Regions from separate parts of the Chroococcidiopsis sp. TS-821 genome, predicted to be linked through region 2. Evidence: riboswitches for the same ligand, from Rfam matches in the RefSeq annotation. Region 2 holds a riboswitch; the other holds the start of a gene.
The links. Region 2 has a riboswitch for cyclic di-AMP ahead of B1A85_RS08595 (hypothetical protein). Riboswitches for the same ligand answer to the same signal wherever they lie in the genome.

Region 1: another riboswitch for cyclic di-AMP. It lies ahead of ntrB (nitrate ABC transporter permease); the one in region 2 lies ahead of B1A85_RS08595 (hypothetical protein).

What each region holds. Positions count from the first base shown of each region.
Region 1 covers NZ_MVDI01000001.1:1,188,858-1,195,534, forward strand. Annotated here, with positions in the region: gene B1A85_RS05415 (SLC13 family permease) at 1-524, opposite strand, end outside; gene B1A85_RS05420 (ABC transporter ATP-binding protein) at 698-1,534, opposite strand; gene B1A85_RS05425 (ABC transporter substrate-binding protein) at 1,587-2,996, opposite strand; gene ntrB (nitrate ABC transporter permease) at 3,057-3,899, opposite strand; cyclic di-AMP (ydaO/yuaA leader) riboswitch at 3,995-4,153, opposite strand; gene B1A85_RS05435 (sensor histidine kinase) at 4,367-5,584, shown strand; gene bchD (magnesium chelatase ATPase subunit D) at 5,646-6,677, shown strand, end outside.
Region 2 covers NZ_MVDI01000002.1:219,632-226,308, forward strand. Annotated here, with positions in the region: gene dhaK (dihydroxyacetone kinase subunit DhaK) at 1-663, shown strand, start outside; gene dhaL (dihydroxyacetone kinase subunit DhaL) at 666-1,304, shown strand; gene B1A85_RS08590 (YcjF family protein) at 1,336-2,853, opposite strand; cyclic di-AMP (ydaO/yuaA leader) riboswitch at 3,139-3,277, shown strand; gene B1A85_RS08595 (hypothetical protein) at 3,413-3,616, shown strand; gene B1A85_RS08600 (DUF937 domain-containing protein) at 3,820-4,371, shown strand; gene B1A85_RS08605 (hypothetical protein) at 4,537-5,322, opposite strand; gene fmt (methionyl-tRNA formyltransferase) at 5,617-6,624, shown strand; gene B1A85_RS08615 (DUF6464 family protein) at 6,603-6,677, opposite strand, start outside.

The sequences.
Region 1 (6,677 bases), on a different contig from region 2:
TAACTCATAAAACTGATATTAACAGCATCCCCAACAATAAACGTTGCTGGATCTCCTACTAATGTTAATAAACCTGCACTATTGGCAACAAATACCATTAAAATTAACAAAGGTACAAAATTAACACCTACATCTTCAGCAATTGGAGGAATCAATGGTGCTAACAACATCACTGTTGTAGCATTGGGAAGCACTGCACAAATTGGCGTTGTAATTGCCACAATTGCAAGGAGAAGTCGTTTACCTTGTCCTTTTGCTAAGATAACTATTTGAGTTGCTAAGTATTCAAATACTTTGGTTGGTTCAAAAGCTCTGACTAGCACCATAACTCCAAAAAATAATGCTAGTGTAGAGTAGCTTCTGGCGATGTAGCTAACGGCTTCTGCCAGTGTCATAATATTGGCAAATACTAGCAGCAATGCGCCTAAAAATGCAGCAATAGTTAGGTGTAGTCTTTCAGTCATAATCAAGACAATTACACCAATAAATATGATTGAGCTAAATATTGCTTGCCAGCTTGCCATTGAATTGTCTCAGGTAAATTGACTACACCACAATTAACAGAAAACAAAAGTAAATTCAAGTTGCTTATGGATAGGTATAGCTATTTGTGTGTTAATGTGTCAACTTACCATGATGCGAAGGAAACAAATCCCCAAGTTATAGAAATACCTATGAAATATTTAGAGATGCTATCTTATTCATCCTGAGAAAAATAGCGTTCTAAGAAATTAAGTGCGTGGTTGCGGATGTCATAATACTCTTGGGAATTGCGCATGGCAACGCGATCGCGCGGGTGAGAAAAGGGTACATTGATAATTTCTCCAATTTTAGCACCTGGTCCATTAGTCATTAAAACAATGCGATCCGACATATAAATTGCTTCATCTACATCGTGGGTAATCATCATTACGGCTTGTCGATGTTGTTCCCAAATATCTAATACCTGACGTTGTAATTTACTCCGCGTTAAAGCATCTAAGGCTCCAAAAGGCTCATCCATAAGTAACATTTTTGGGCGAGTTGCTAAAGCCCTTGCAATTCCAACACGCTGCTTCATACCACCAGAAATTTCATCAGGATACTTATCAGCTGCTGCAGTTAAATTCACCATTGATAAGTGTTCGTTAACTATGCTAATTTTTTCAGCGCGCGAAGCCTTTTTTAAGACTTCATCGACAGCCAAACGAATATTTTCTCGTACTGTTAACCACGGTAGCAACGAATATTGCTGAAACACCATCATTCGCTCAGCACCAGGTTTGCGTATTTCTCTACCATCAAGACGTACCGAGCCATAAGTCGGTTTTTCTAAACCAGCAACGATTTTTAAAAGTGTTGATTTACCGCAACCAGAGTGACCGATGACTGAAATAAATTCATCTTCATTGATTGTTAGATTAATCCCGTCAAGAACAACAAATTCACCTCCATCAGATAAAGGATAGGACTTCACTAAGTTTTCAATTTCCAAAAAACCATTACGGTCGAAATTTTGTTCGTAAGACTGATTTTGATAAGAAGTAGATTTCATTTGTAAAACCTCTAAAACGCATGTGTTTCCCTGTTAACGAGGAAAGTACTCCTTAAGATAGGAAAAATGATTTAGGACGATTAGCACGAATTTCAAAACTATTGAGATACCCTACCGGATCGCTAGGGTCAAAAGCTTTGTTATCAATGAAAGCAGCAGCAGGTGCAATTTTGAAATCATCTTTAGGACACTCAATTCCCATTTCTGCGGCAATGTCTCGGTAAAGATCGGTTCTCCAGGCTTTTCGCGCTACTTCTTCAGCGTTTTTCGGAACTGATTTGATTTGTCCCCAGCGTGCTGATTGTGTCATCAACCAAATACTTTCTGATTGCCACATAAATGTTGAGTGATCGTGAGGAATTTGAGCAAGATCAGGTGGCAAATCAAAGAAAATAGTTGTGTAAGGCGATCGCACTATTCTTTTTTGGTTATCAAAACCACCGTAATTGTATTCGCCAACAATCGCTGCGCGAGTTAAATTCAGCTTGGCACCAGTAAAAGACTTGTTTGTAATAATTTGCGCAACTTCTTCTCGATTATTGGGATTGCTGCAATACTGACAGGCTTCGATCATAGCTTTGACAAGCGATCGATAAGTCTTAGGATTTTCCTCGATAAAAGACTCCATAACAGCGAGTAGTCGATCTGGGTGTCCTTGCCAAATTTCTTTACCTTGGGCAAACGTAAAGCCAATGCCTTCATTACCCGTAATTGCTCGTGTATTCCAAGGCTCTGCTACCATGTAAGCTTGCATCGCACCAATGCGCATATTGACTACCATTTGTGGTGGCGGAATGATAATAATGCGAAATTCCTCATCTGGATCGACTCCCGCTGCTGCAGCTAAATAGCGCACAAAGTATTCGTAAATTGCCGAACTCAGTACAACTGCCCAAACTCTTTGTTCAGCTGGCAAATTCTCAAAATAGCGGCGAAAATCACGCCCGAATTCTGCTAAATTACCGTTATATTCTCGCCAAGGACGCAACCCTGATACCCACATTGCCTTATTCATCGTCATTGCGTTACCGTGGCGGTGTATTGTCATCGCAGCGCACAAGGGTGCATGACGCGCACCTTCTGCACCTGTTCGGGCATTTGTCACTGCGCCACAGACGACAGGAGAAGCATCAAGGCGACCAAAGATAATGCCATCGCGAGCAGTTCCCCAACTTGCCTCACGGCTGAGCGTGACATTTAAACCATACTTGCGAAAAAAGCCTTTTTCCCACGCTACAGCAAAAGGCGCACAATCATTGACGGGGACATATCCTACAGTCAAGTTAGGTTTTTCTAACGTTTTGGGATCGACAACTTGTTCCACAGCCAATGCAGCAGCAGATAGTCCTTGAGGGGCGCGATTGGCATTAATTGCACATCCAGATGCGACACTCACTGCTGTAGCGCCCATTCCTAAAAGGAAGCTACGCCGACTCCAGTAGTTCTTGTCGGTATGATTCATATGCAACAATTACATAATTAGTAGCAACTGTAGAGACACGCAATTGTCCGCTCACTCCTATTAGCTTTTTGGGCGATGCGTTACCAACTGCTGAATTTTGCCCACAGCATAATCCAGCACCAAACCTGTCAAGCCAATTACCAATACAGCTAGGAAGACTGAACTTAAATTGAGGCGACTCCACTCATCCCAAACAAAAAAGCCAATGCCAACACCACCAGTCAGCATTTCTACTGCAACAATAACTAACCAGGCAATGCCGAGACTAATTCTTAAACCTGTAAAGATATAAGGCAAACTCGCAGGTAAGATGATTTTAGTAATTTGTCGCCAACGCGGCATTTCCAGCACTCGCGCTACATCAATGTAGTCTTTATTAACGCTAGAAACTCCCAAAGCTGTATTGATAATTGTAGGCCACAGTGAAGTGATGAAGATGACAAAAATAGCCGAAGGGTCGGCTAAATTAAAGATCGCTAGCGAAATAGGTAGCCATGCGAGTGGCGATACAGGTTTGAAAATCTGAATCAAAGGATTGAGTGCAAGTGAGGCTTGCTTGGACATCCCTATAAGAAAACCAATCGGAATTGCGACTAAAGCACCCAATCCGAAGCCAAGCAGTACTCTTCTCAGGCTTGCCATTAGTAACCAACCAAGCCCTAAATTTCCTGGTCCCCGTCGGTAGAAGGGGTTTATGATGTAGTCTAAATTGGCAATAAGTGCCTCAGCTGGAGTAGGCATCAAATTGGTTAAGAAAGTGGCAACAAACCACCACAAGATAATGATGCCTAAAAAACCAGCCGCAGGAAGTAAAACAATATCCTGCAAGACAACTGGTCGTATTTTTTTCCAGCTACTCTGTCCTGCAACCGCCAAGACAGCAAGATTCAGGTTCAACATTATTATGAAACTCCCTCAGAGCCAAAAGCAGGCACAACAACATTGAGCAGTACCAGCTAGGAATACTGATGAGAGCAAATAGTTTAAATGCTCGCTCTTCAGTCTCCTCTCAACGCCTACGAAGTTAGCTGACGGGCTAGGATAGAGAGTTACCCTTCTGCGTTCGCAGATACGCCCCTTAGATTTGGTTCCTCCGCTCCAGACTCATCTCACACCAGATGCTGCAAGTGAGCTACTGAATTAGGCTGACTTACTCTTAATAACGAATTCCACATATCATAGCATTTATGTACGAAATGATCGAGCTTAGTGAAAGCTAAATAGGTTTGAGTAGTAAATCCATAAAGTTGCGATCGCCCTTAAGATAAGTCAAGGAAGCTAGCTGCAAAATTCGGTGGGCGATTGATGTGTGATTGCACTAAGTTAAGACAAGTAGACTTGCTTCCTTGCGCTGTTTTAAACCTGCGAAAATGTTTGATTTTAGCCAAATCTTACTCGATAAAAGTGACACAATTATTGAAAACTGGATAGAAGCTGTACGCCAAGATCGACAGATTGAAAGTACAGAAGGTATGTGCTACACAACGATACGCAATCACGTGCCTTACGTGCTCAAAGCAATGGCAACAGTGCTATCAAAAACGACAGATAACGATTTGCAAACTCTGATTGAAGCAAGTTTAGTGCATGGCATCCACCGTGCGGAAGAAGGATTTGACCCGCTCGAAATCGCCCGCGAATATCGCTTACTACGACGGGCAATATTCTTAGCCTTAGAACCAGAATTACAGCAAGTTTCGCCAGCGGAAGTGATCCGAGTTTTTCGCCTTGTCGACGCCGTCGTTGATGATGCGATCGCGCGTTGTTTTCAAAGTTACGTAGATGAACGCTTACGCGAATTACAGCAACTTCAATCGCAGCTAACACTACACAATCAAGAACTCACGCGCTTGATTCGGGCAAATCAAGAAAACTTCTCACACTTAGCGCACGAACTCAAAAATCCTTTAACTTCAATCATTGGTTATTCCGACTTATTTATCCGCCTACAAAGCAAAACCGAAGTCAAAGACAACTTCAAAAATATCGAACATATCGAGCGCGTGTTGCGTAATGGTAGGCATTTGCTGCGCCTGATTAATGATGCGCTAGAAATATCGCGCTATGAAGCAGGGAAAATGACACTTCATCCTGCACCAACCGACGCGTGCGTTGTTATCCAAGACGTGCTAGATATGCTACAACCAATGGCACAAGAAAAAAACTTGCAGCTTGCCGTAGACTTAGCAAACGCTCCGCAACAAGTTGTCACAGATGCATTACGCTTTCAGCAAATTGTCACAAATCTTGTGAGTAATGCCATTCGTTACACCCCCGCAGGCAGCGTAACAGTCAGATGCTATACATTAGAAGATAGATGGGCAATCGCCGTCACTGATACTGGAATTGGAATCGCTCCCGAAGATCAACCAAAAATTTTTGACCCTTACTACCGCGTCGGCAATACGCCAAAATCACAAGTTCCACCAGATAGCACTGGGTTAGGACTAGCAATTGTATCCCGCTTAGTTAAACTTTTGCAAGGAGAAATTAAACTTGTTTCCCAACTTGGAATTGGCTCAACATTCACGGTAATCTTTCCAATGGAAGTTAAAGAAAGGTCAGGAGTGAGGAGTGAGGGAAGTTAAAAATATTTTTAAACTAGCTACTAGTCACCAACCATTCCACTTGCCTTGATCGATGAACGCCATGCCTGTACTCAACACCTCCGCAACCGTGACAGCATTTCCTTTAACCGCTGTTGTTGGTCAAGAAGCGATAAAATTAGCACTGCTACTGGCAGCCGTCGATCCTGGATTAGGAGGAGTCGCGATCGCGGGGCGTCGCGGTACGGCAAAATCAGTTATGGCACGCGCCCTGCACGCACTGTTACCTCCGATTGAAATCGTCAAAGGTTCGATTTGTAACTGCGATCCTAACCGCCCCGAAGAATGGGACGACCAACTTTTAGCAATAGTCGGCGATCGCGCGCAAATAGAAACCGAAGTCATTCCCGCGCCATTTGTCCAAATCCCCTTAGGTGTCACTGAAGATCGCCTATTAGGTTCCGTCGATGTCGAACAATCCGTCAAACAAGGAAAAACCGTTTTTCAACCAGGATTACTCGCCCAAGCACATCGTGGCGTTCTTTACGTTGATGAAATCAATTTACTCGACGACAACATCTGCAATCAGCTATTAACCGTTTTAACTGAAGGACGCAACCAAATCGAACGCGAGGGCATTAGTTTTCAGCATCCTTGTCAACCGCTATTCATTGCTACCTACAACCCTGAAGAAGGCGCGCTGCGCGAACACCTCCTCGACCGCATCGCGATCGCACTTTCAGCGGATGAAGTTCTGGGAATTGACGAACGCGTTCAAGCCGTTGAACAAGCAATTGCCTACGCGCGATCGCCGCAAGAATTTCTTCAGCAGTACCGCGAAGACATCGACAGTTTAAAAACCCAAATCATCCTAGCGCGAGAATGGTTAAAAGATGTCCGCATCAGCCACGAACAAATCGCCTATCTTGTTGATGAAGCCATCCGCGCCGGAGTACAAGGACATCGCGCAGAATTATTTGCTCTCCGCGTCGCCAAAGCTGCTGCTGCACTTGATGGACGCACCGCAGTCAACGCTGAAGATTTACGTCGGGCGGTGGAATTAGCGATTGTTCCCCGCGCAACAATGATACAAACGCCTCCTGAAGAGGAAACACCACCACCACCGCCACCACCA
Region 2 (6,677 bases):
GCGGTTAAAGACAGTTTGTACACGCAAGGACGGCGGGGTGTAGGAACAACGGTACTAGCCGAAAAAATTTGTGGTGCGGCAGCAGAACAAGGATATGATTTAGCCGATGTTGCCGATTTGTGTCGTCGAGTTAATCTTAATGGGCGAAGTATGGGAGTCGCCTTAACTTCGTGTACTGTACCCGCAATTATGAAGCCGACGTTTGAATTAGGTGCTGACGAAATCGAAATGGGAATCGGGATTCACGGCGAACCAGGGCGCGAAAGAATGACGATTATGTCGGCGGATGAGATTACTGAAATGCTGGCAATGTCTATTTTTGAAGATGTTGCTTATACTCGCACAGTCCGCGAGTGGGATGAAAGCAAAGGCGGATTTGTTGACGTGCAATTAACCGATCCTGAATGGGAAAAGGGCGATCGCCTCTTAGCTTTTGTTAACGGTATGGGTGGTACGCCACTGGCTGAACTTTACATTGTGTATCGCCAACTTGCCGATTTGTGCGCGCAGCAAGGATGGCAAATTGTCCGCAACTTAATCGGTTCTTACATCACATCGCTCGATATGCAAGGGTGTTCGATTACGCTACTAAGGTTAGACGATGAAATGATTCGCCTTTGGGATGCACCTGTAAAAACAGCAAGCTGGCGCTGGGGAAGTTGATGATGGTGACAAAAGAGCAGATCTTACAATGGTTAGAGCAATTCGCAGATGCGATCGCGCAAAATAAAGAATACTTGACGCAACTCGATGCGGCGATCGGTGATGCCGACCATGGTATCAATATGGATCGCGGGTTCCAAAAAGTTGTCAATCAATTACCCAAGCTTGCAGAGCAAGATATCAGCAGTGTTTTGAAAACAGTTAGTATGACACTTATTTCTAGTGTTGGTGGTGCGAGTGGACCATTGTATGGCACTTTTTTTTTACGCGCGAGTACCGCTGTTGCTGGAAAACAAGAATTATCGAACAAAGATTTGGCAAGTTTACTGCAAGCAGGCTTAGATGGCGTCTTACAACGCGGCAAAGCGCAACTTGGTGATAAAACAATGATTGACGCGCTATCGCCTGCGGTTACGGCTTTTACCCAAGCTATCGGTCAAGGTAAAACAACCTCAGAAGCAATTCAACAAGCAACCGCCGCCGCCGAACAAGGAATGCAAGCAACTATCCCCATGCTGGCAAAGAAAGGTCGCGCCAGCTACTTAGGCGATCGCAGCATCGACCATCAAGATCCTGGAGCAACATCTGTATATTTGATGCTAAAAAGTTTATCCGAAGTCCTTGGTATGACGAGTGATTAGTGGCTAGACACGCCAATTACCGATTACCAAGTTACGAATCAACCTTAAGCGGTTTAATCACGCGGGCGATCGCTTCTTGCACAAAAGCTTTGATAAACTCATCGCGACGATTCAGTTCAAATTGACGCTGCACTACCTCCGTAATTCCACCGTCACCCCAATCTTGATCGTGACGAAAATACTCAATAAAACTTTTACCAGCAATTCGCGTTAAATACGCAGCCGTCACTCCTTGAATTGCACGACCAACCACAAACGTCGCAACGTGAAACTGCAATGCTGTTGATAAAAGTTGAATCGCCCCTTTGACAATTCCCAAACTAGCTAGCGTTTTTGCTAAAGAAAGTGCCAACTCTTTACCGCGTTCTAAATTCAAATCGCTGCCGTAGATTCGCCCGATTTCAACAACCATTTGTGCATTCACCGCAGCGGTGGCGAGTAAATCAACTCCTGGTAACGGCGTGACTGTTACAACACCTGCACTAATCCATTGAAAACGTTCGACAACTTTATCCGCTTGACGACGCCGCTGGGCATCAATAATCTGCCGTGCTTCTTCGCCGAGTCGTTGCGATTGCAGTAAAATGTTATCTGCAATTAAATCTTCACCTTCAGTACGTAAGACCGCAGCCATGCGGCGCAGTAACGGCATAATATCTGGTTCAGGCTGAAAGATTTCGCCATTTTCTAACGTCACAGGTTGCGGATTCGCCGCGATCGCCACAATATCCGTTGGTGCAATAAAATTTTTAACTCGTTCGCGCAGTTGGGCGAGGATCGTCTCGCGGTCTACGTCGGTGTATAGGTCAGTTTTATTCAAAACTAGCAGCGATCGCTTGCCAATTTCGGCTAAAGTTTGTAACGGTTCGTATTCGGAACGCCGCAAATCGTTATCTACAACAAACAACAACAAGTCAGCTTCGGTAGCTAATTGTCGTGCGAGTCTTTCGCGTTCAGTTCCAGCGACTCCTGCTTCTAAAATTCCTGGCGTATCCGTAATCAAAATTCGGCGTTCCATGCCTTTCAGCCGCAGGCTATAAGTTTGTCCTTCCTGTGTTGTTCCCATTGGTGCGGCAACTTGTCCGACAATCCGCCCAAAGATAGCATTCACGAGCGAAGTTTTACCCGCTGAACCTGTCCCAAAGACAACTACTCGCAACGCACCACGCGATAAACTCGCTTCAATTTCTTGCGATCGCGCGAGTAACGCTTGACGCGCCACTTCGTCTTGAATTTGGGTTAATTGTTGCTGAATTGCCCGCAGATTCTCCTCTGCCACATCAATGCGTTCTTCCGGAATCTGAACTTGTCGTTGTGCCCGTCGTCGCGATCGCCGTTCGCCGCGTTGGACAATCGCGATGTAGTAGATAACGACACCAATCAGCAAGACAACTAAAGCAATGATGAGAAATAACAACACATCCGCTAGTAGCGGCGAAGTGTAAGACAACTGCCATAACAACTGTGACAAGCTAGCGAACAGCCACAGCAACAGCCCGACGACAACAATCAGGGCAATCAGCAGCATTACGATGCGTGGAAAAGGCATTGTCTTTGAGTTACTACAACGCAGGAGATGCTTTTGATCTTAATCTGCTTGCTGTTGTCTTGAATGCATCAGGGGGAATAGGGCGATCGCGACAAGCTGTCTTGAAGCTTTAGGAAAATTTAATATTGTTCTGAAAGCCAGATACAGTTGAGACTATAGCTTGACTCAATTTTGTGTCTCACTCTATTAGGATTGCGCAACAGAAGCGATTCCGCTATATTACGCATAACTGATGAGTTATTAGTCTGGATATAAAGTAACCGCGTGCTACTACTTGTCAGTTAATTTAGTGGGTAGCCTAATCTTCTACGGCTTGCGTTGAAGAACGGAGGAACCAAAATTTGGGGCGAATCTCAGGATCTGAGAAAGATACCTTCCAATCTTAGCCCGTCAGCTAACTTCGTAGGCAATGGAAGGAGTACCTGTGGCATTAGCTTTATATTTTATATAAGCAATTGTCCTAAGGGTCTCCTCGCAGGTATCCCTGAATCAATATTTGGGTTAACTGCTGACCTCTCGACCCACCTCGTCCGTCGCTACACGTAAACAGAGGTAAAGGATGATGAACTATTACAAACAGTGGATCTTACTTGCAAAGCAAGAACTCAACGGTATTGTTGTAGACTACACCGATCCAGAAGGCAATCACTACAGCGAACCATTCTGTTTCCAAACGCTTGATGAAGCAATTAGCTACGGTCAAGCCTGTATTGACCGCCTCATTCGACTTCGATCGAAATCTGTAATGCAAGCAGAGTCGTAGTATCTGCACAAGTTCACTAATTCAAGTTTAAGGCTTCTTGCCCCCTTTCACTCTCCCCTAATTCTGGGGGAGATATTTGCGTTGAGAAGCAATTAAAACAAATTCCCCGTTGCAGATTTCATCAAATTTTCTGCTGTTAGCTAGAGGTCGTCAGCTTGTTGACTAGGGAAAATTGAAGTCATACATGATGAAAGTATTGACATATGGGACTTTTTGACCAAATTCTTGGGGCAATCAATAATCCTTCGCAGCAAGCAAATTCTGGACAGCTAGCTAACATTCTGAATACAGTACAGCAATTAAGCAGTAGCTATCACACAAATCCATCGACAATGCAATCGTTAATGTCGATTGTAGGTAACTACGTTCGCTCAGGACTACAGCAAAAGCGTTCTAGAGATGGTTACGACCAAACACAAGCGTTTGTCAATCAATACAGCGGCGCATCACCAAATCCACAAGCGGTTTCTGGACTGTTTTCTCAAAATCAAATTCAACAACTCGCACAATTTGCTGCCCAGCGCACAGGGTTGAATCCCAATATGATTGTGCAAATGCTACCTATTTTAGTGCCGATCGTGCTAAATCTATTGCAAAGCGGTAGCCGCGTACAAAATGCGCCAAGTACTAGTACTCAAACGAGTAACCGAAATACTGTATTAGACGCTTTCTTAGATGCCAACGGCGATGGTGAGGTAGATATTGCTGATGCTATACAGCTTGCAGGACGTTATCTCGGTCAATCGCGTTTTTAAGTTTAAGTAATTTAGTAAACAGCGAGGGGTGAGTAACTGGTGATGAGTGGCTAGTAGTTGGTTTTGAGTTTTGTTCAGGCTGCGAACCGAAGGTATATTATAAGAATTTGCTGAAATCAACACTCGACCTAGAGAACTCACAAATCTTGTGCAGCGCTTGCCATACTATCGAAAGGCAATTTGTTCGCCTGCCCAAAGTTTCATCTGCCGTAGTCCGAAAACGATGGGTTGCTCGATACTTGCTGCAGGCGTTGTTTGACCGTTTTCTGCTACTGTCCACATCTGCCAATGCTCATCGCCTAATTCACCAACTCGAAAGACAACTCGATCGGGGTCAGTTTGACTCCAGCCAAGTAAAATGGACATGGCATGGTTGTGATACGTTTGTGCTGGCGCTAGTGTTGTTGTGCGATTTTTGTACCGATGCCAAATCACAGCATAGTCCGATACATCAGACGTATTAAAGAAACCTTCAAATTGACGCGCGAGTAAGCGATCGCTTGACTGCGACCAACCAATAGGAGACAAAATTGAAATAATTCCTGGAGCGGCTGATTTCCCACGCAGCAACAAATGCATTGCTAATGGCGATGACGCTTTAACTTCTTGTAACTTCCCGGTGCGCAAGTGTTCTAAAAACATGACACTACTGACCTGACTGCGATAAAGTTCTGGCTGCACTTGCATTTGAATGCGGCTGTAAGCAGCATACTCGCCATCAGGAGAAAGTAGGGAATGACTGCGGTAATAACGAACTCCCGAACCTTGTTGCGAACTCACATCTTCGTAAGTTTTCATTACCCAATTCCAAGGAACAGGATAAGGGCTGTTTAACGGATCGAGAGATACTGATGGCTGATCGCTAGCTTGCTCTTCTGGCGAGATCGCTTCAAACGACTGGGCTGACGCCGCCTGAATTGACGTTGCTGCGATCGCTGGCGTCAGTAGCATAGCCATTAACAGCAGCTTAAGGCGTGGCTGCGAGCAAAACCATCCAGAGAAGAAGTTTCGTAGCATTTGTACAGTTTTAGGTAGGGCAGTAGCGAGACAGGCGATGTGGCAGTATGCTATTTCAGGTATAACAAGAGAAATAGGCAACTGAGAAGACCTATTTCCATTAAATTTTTCTACCGCTTGAGTTGGCTGGATCGAAGTTCACAAATAAAAGTGTCACAAGACTTGTACCTGTGCCTTGGCTAAACTCTGCGATAGGATAGCCGATATTCGCCTAGCTTGTCGTCTCGAATGAAAGTCGTATTTTTTGGTACTCCTGATTTTGCCGTCCCCACGTTAAAAAAATTATTACAACATCCCGCAATTGAAGTCGCGGCGGTTGTTACGCAGCCAGATAAACGTCGCGGACGCGGTAATCAGTTGAGTCCTTCTCCGGTGAAAGCTTTAGCTTTGCAGCATAACCTTCCTGTATGGCAACCGCAACGGATTAAGAAAGATGCTGAAGTTTTAGCACAATTACGAAAATTATCCGTCGATGTTTTTGTTGTCGTTGCCTATGGACAAATTCTTTCGCAGGAAATTTTGGATATACCACGTCGAGGTTGTATTAACGTGCATGCTTCGCTCTTGCCGAAGTACCGAGGTGCTGCGCCGATTCAGTGGTGTCTCTATCATGGCGAAACCGAGACGGGTATTACAACAATGCTGATGGATGCGGGTATGGATACGGGTGCGATGCTACTCAAAGCCTATACGCCGATTCAGCTACTTGATAACGCCCAAGACTTAGCGCAACGACTTGCCGAAATAGGCGCAGATTTGTTGATAGAAACACTATTTAAGTGGGAACGCCAAGAAATTCAACCAATTCCGCAAGATGACTCGCAAGCAACTTATGCACCGTTAATTAAAAAGCACGATTACCTTTTAGATTGGTCTAAATCTGCGATCGCATTACACAACCAAGTGCGCGGCTTTTTTCCCAACTGCGTCACGCACTTTCGCGACGAGTCGTTAAAAGTCATCGCTACGGTTCCCCTTGGCGCTGCTTATATGTCATTACTACCAGAGTTTAGCTCTCTATATCAGACTTTATCTTTGTCAACTTTGGCGGCGATCGGTGAAGTCGTCAGCATTGCCAAGGGAATAGGACCAATTATCCAAACAGGCGAAGGACTCTTACTATTACAACAGGTACAACTTGCAGGGAAGCGTCCGCAATCAGGATGGGATTTTGCTAACGGTAGTCGTTTAATGGTAGGAGAAAAGTTGAGGAGTTACGCTTCGGCAGGTTCGTAAAAGCGACAGCGATCGCACGGTCCTTCAGGATTAACGGCACAGCGAATTAATTC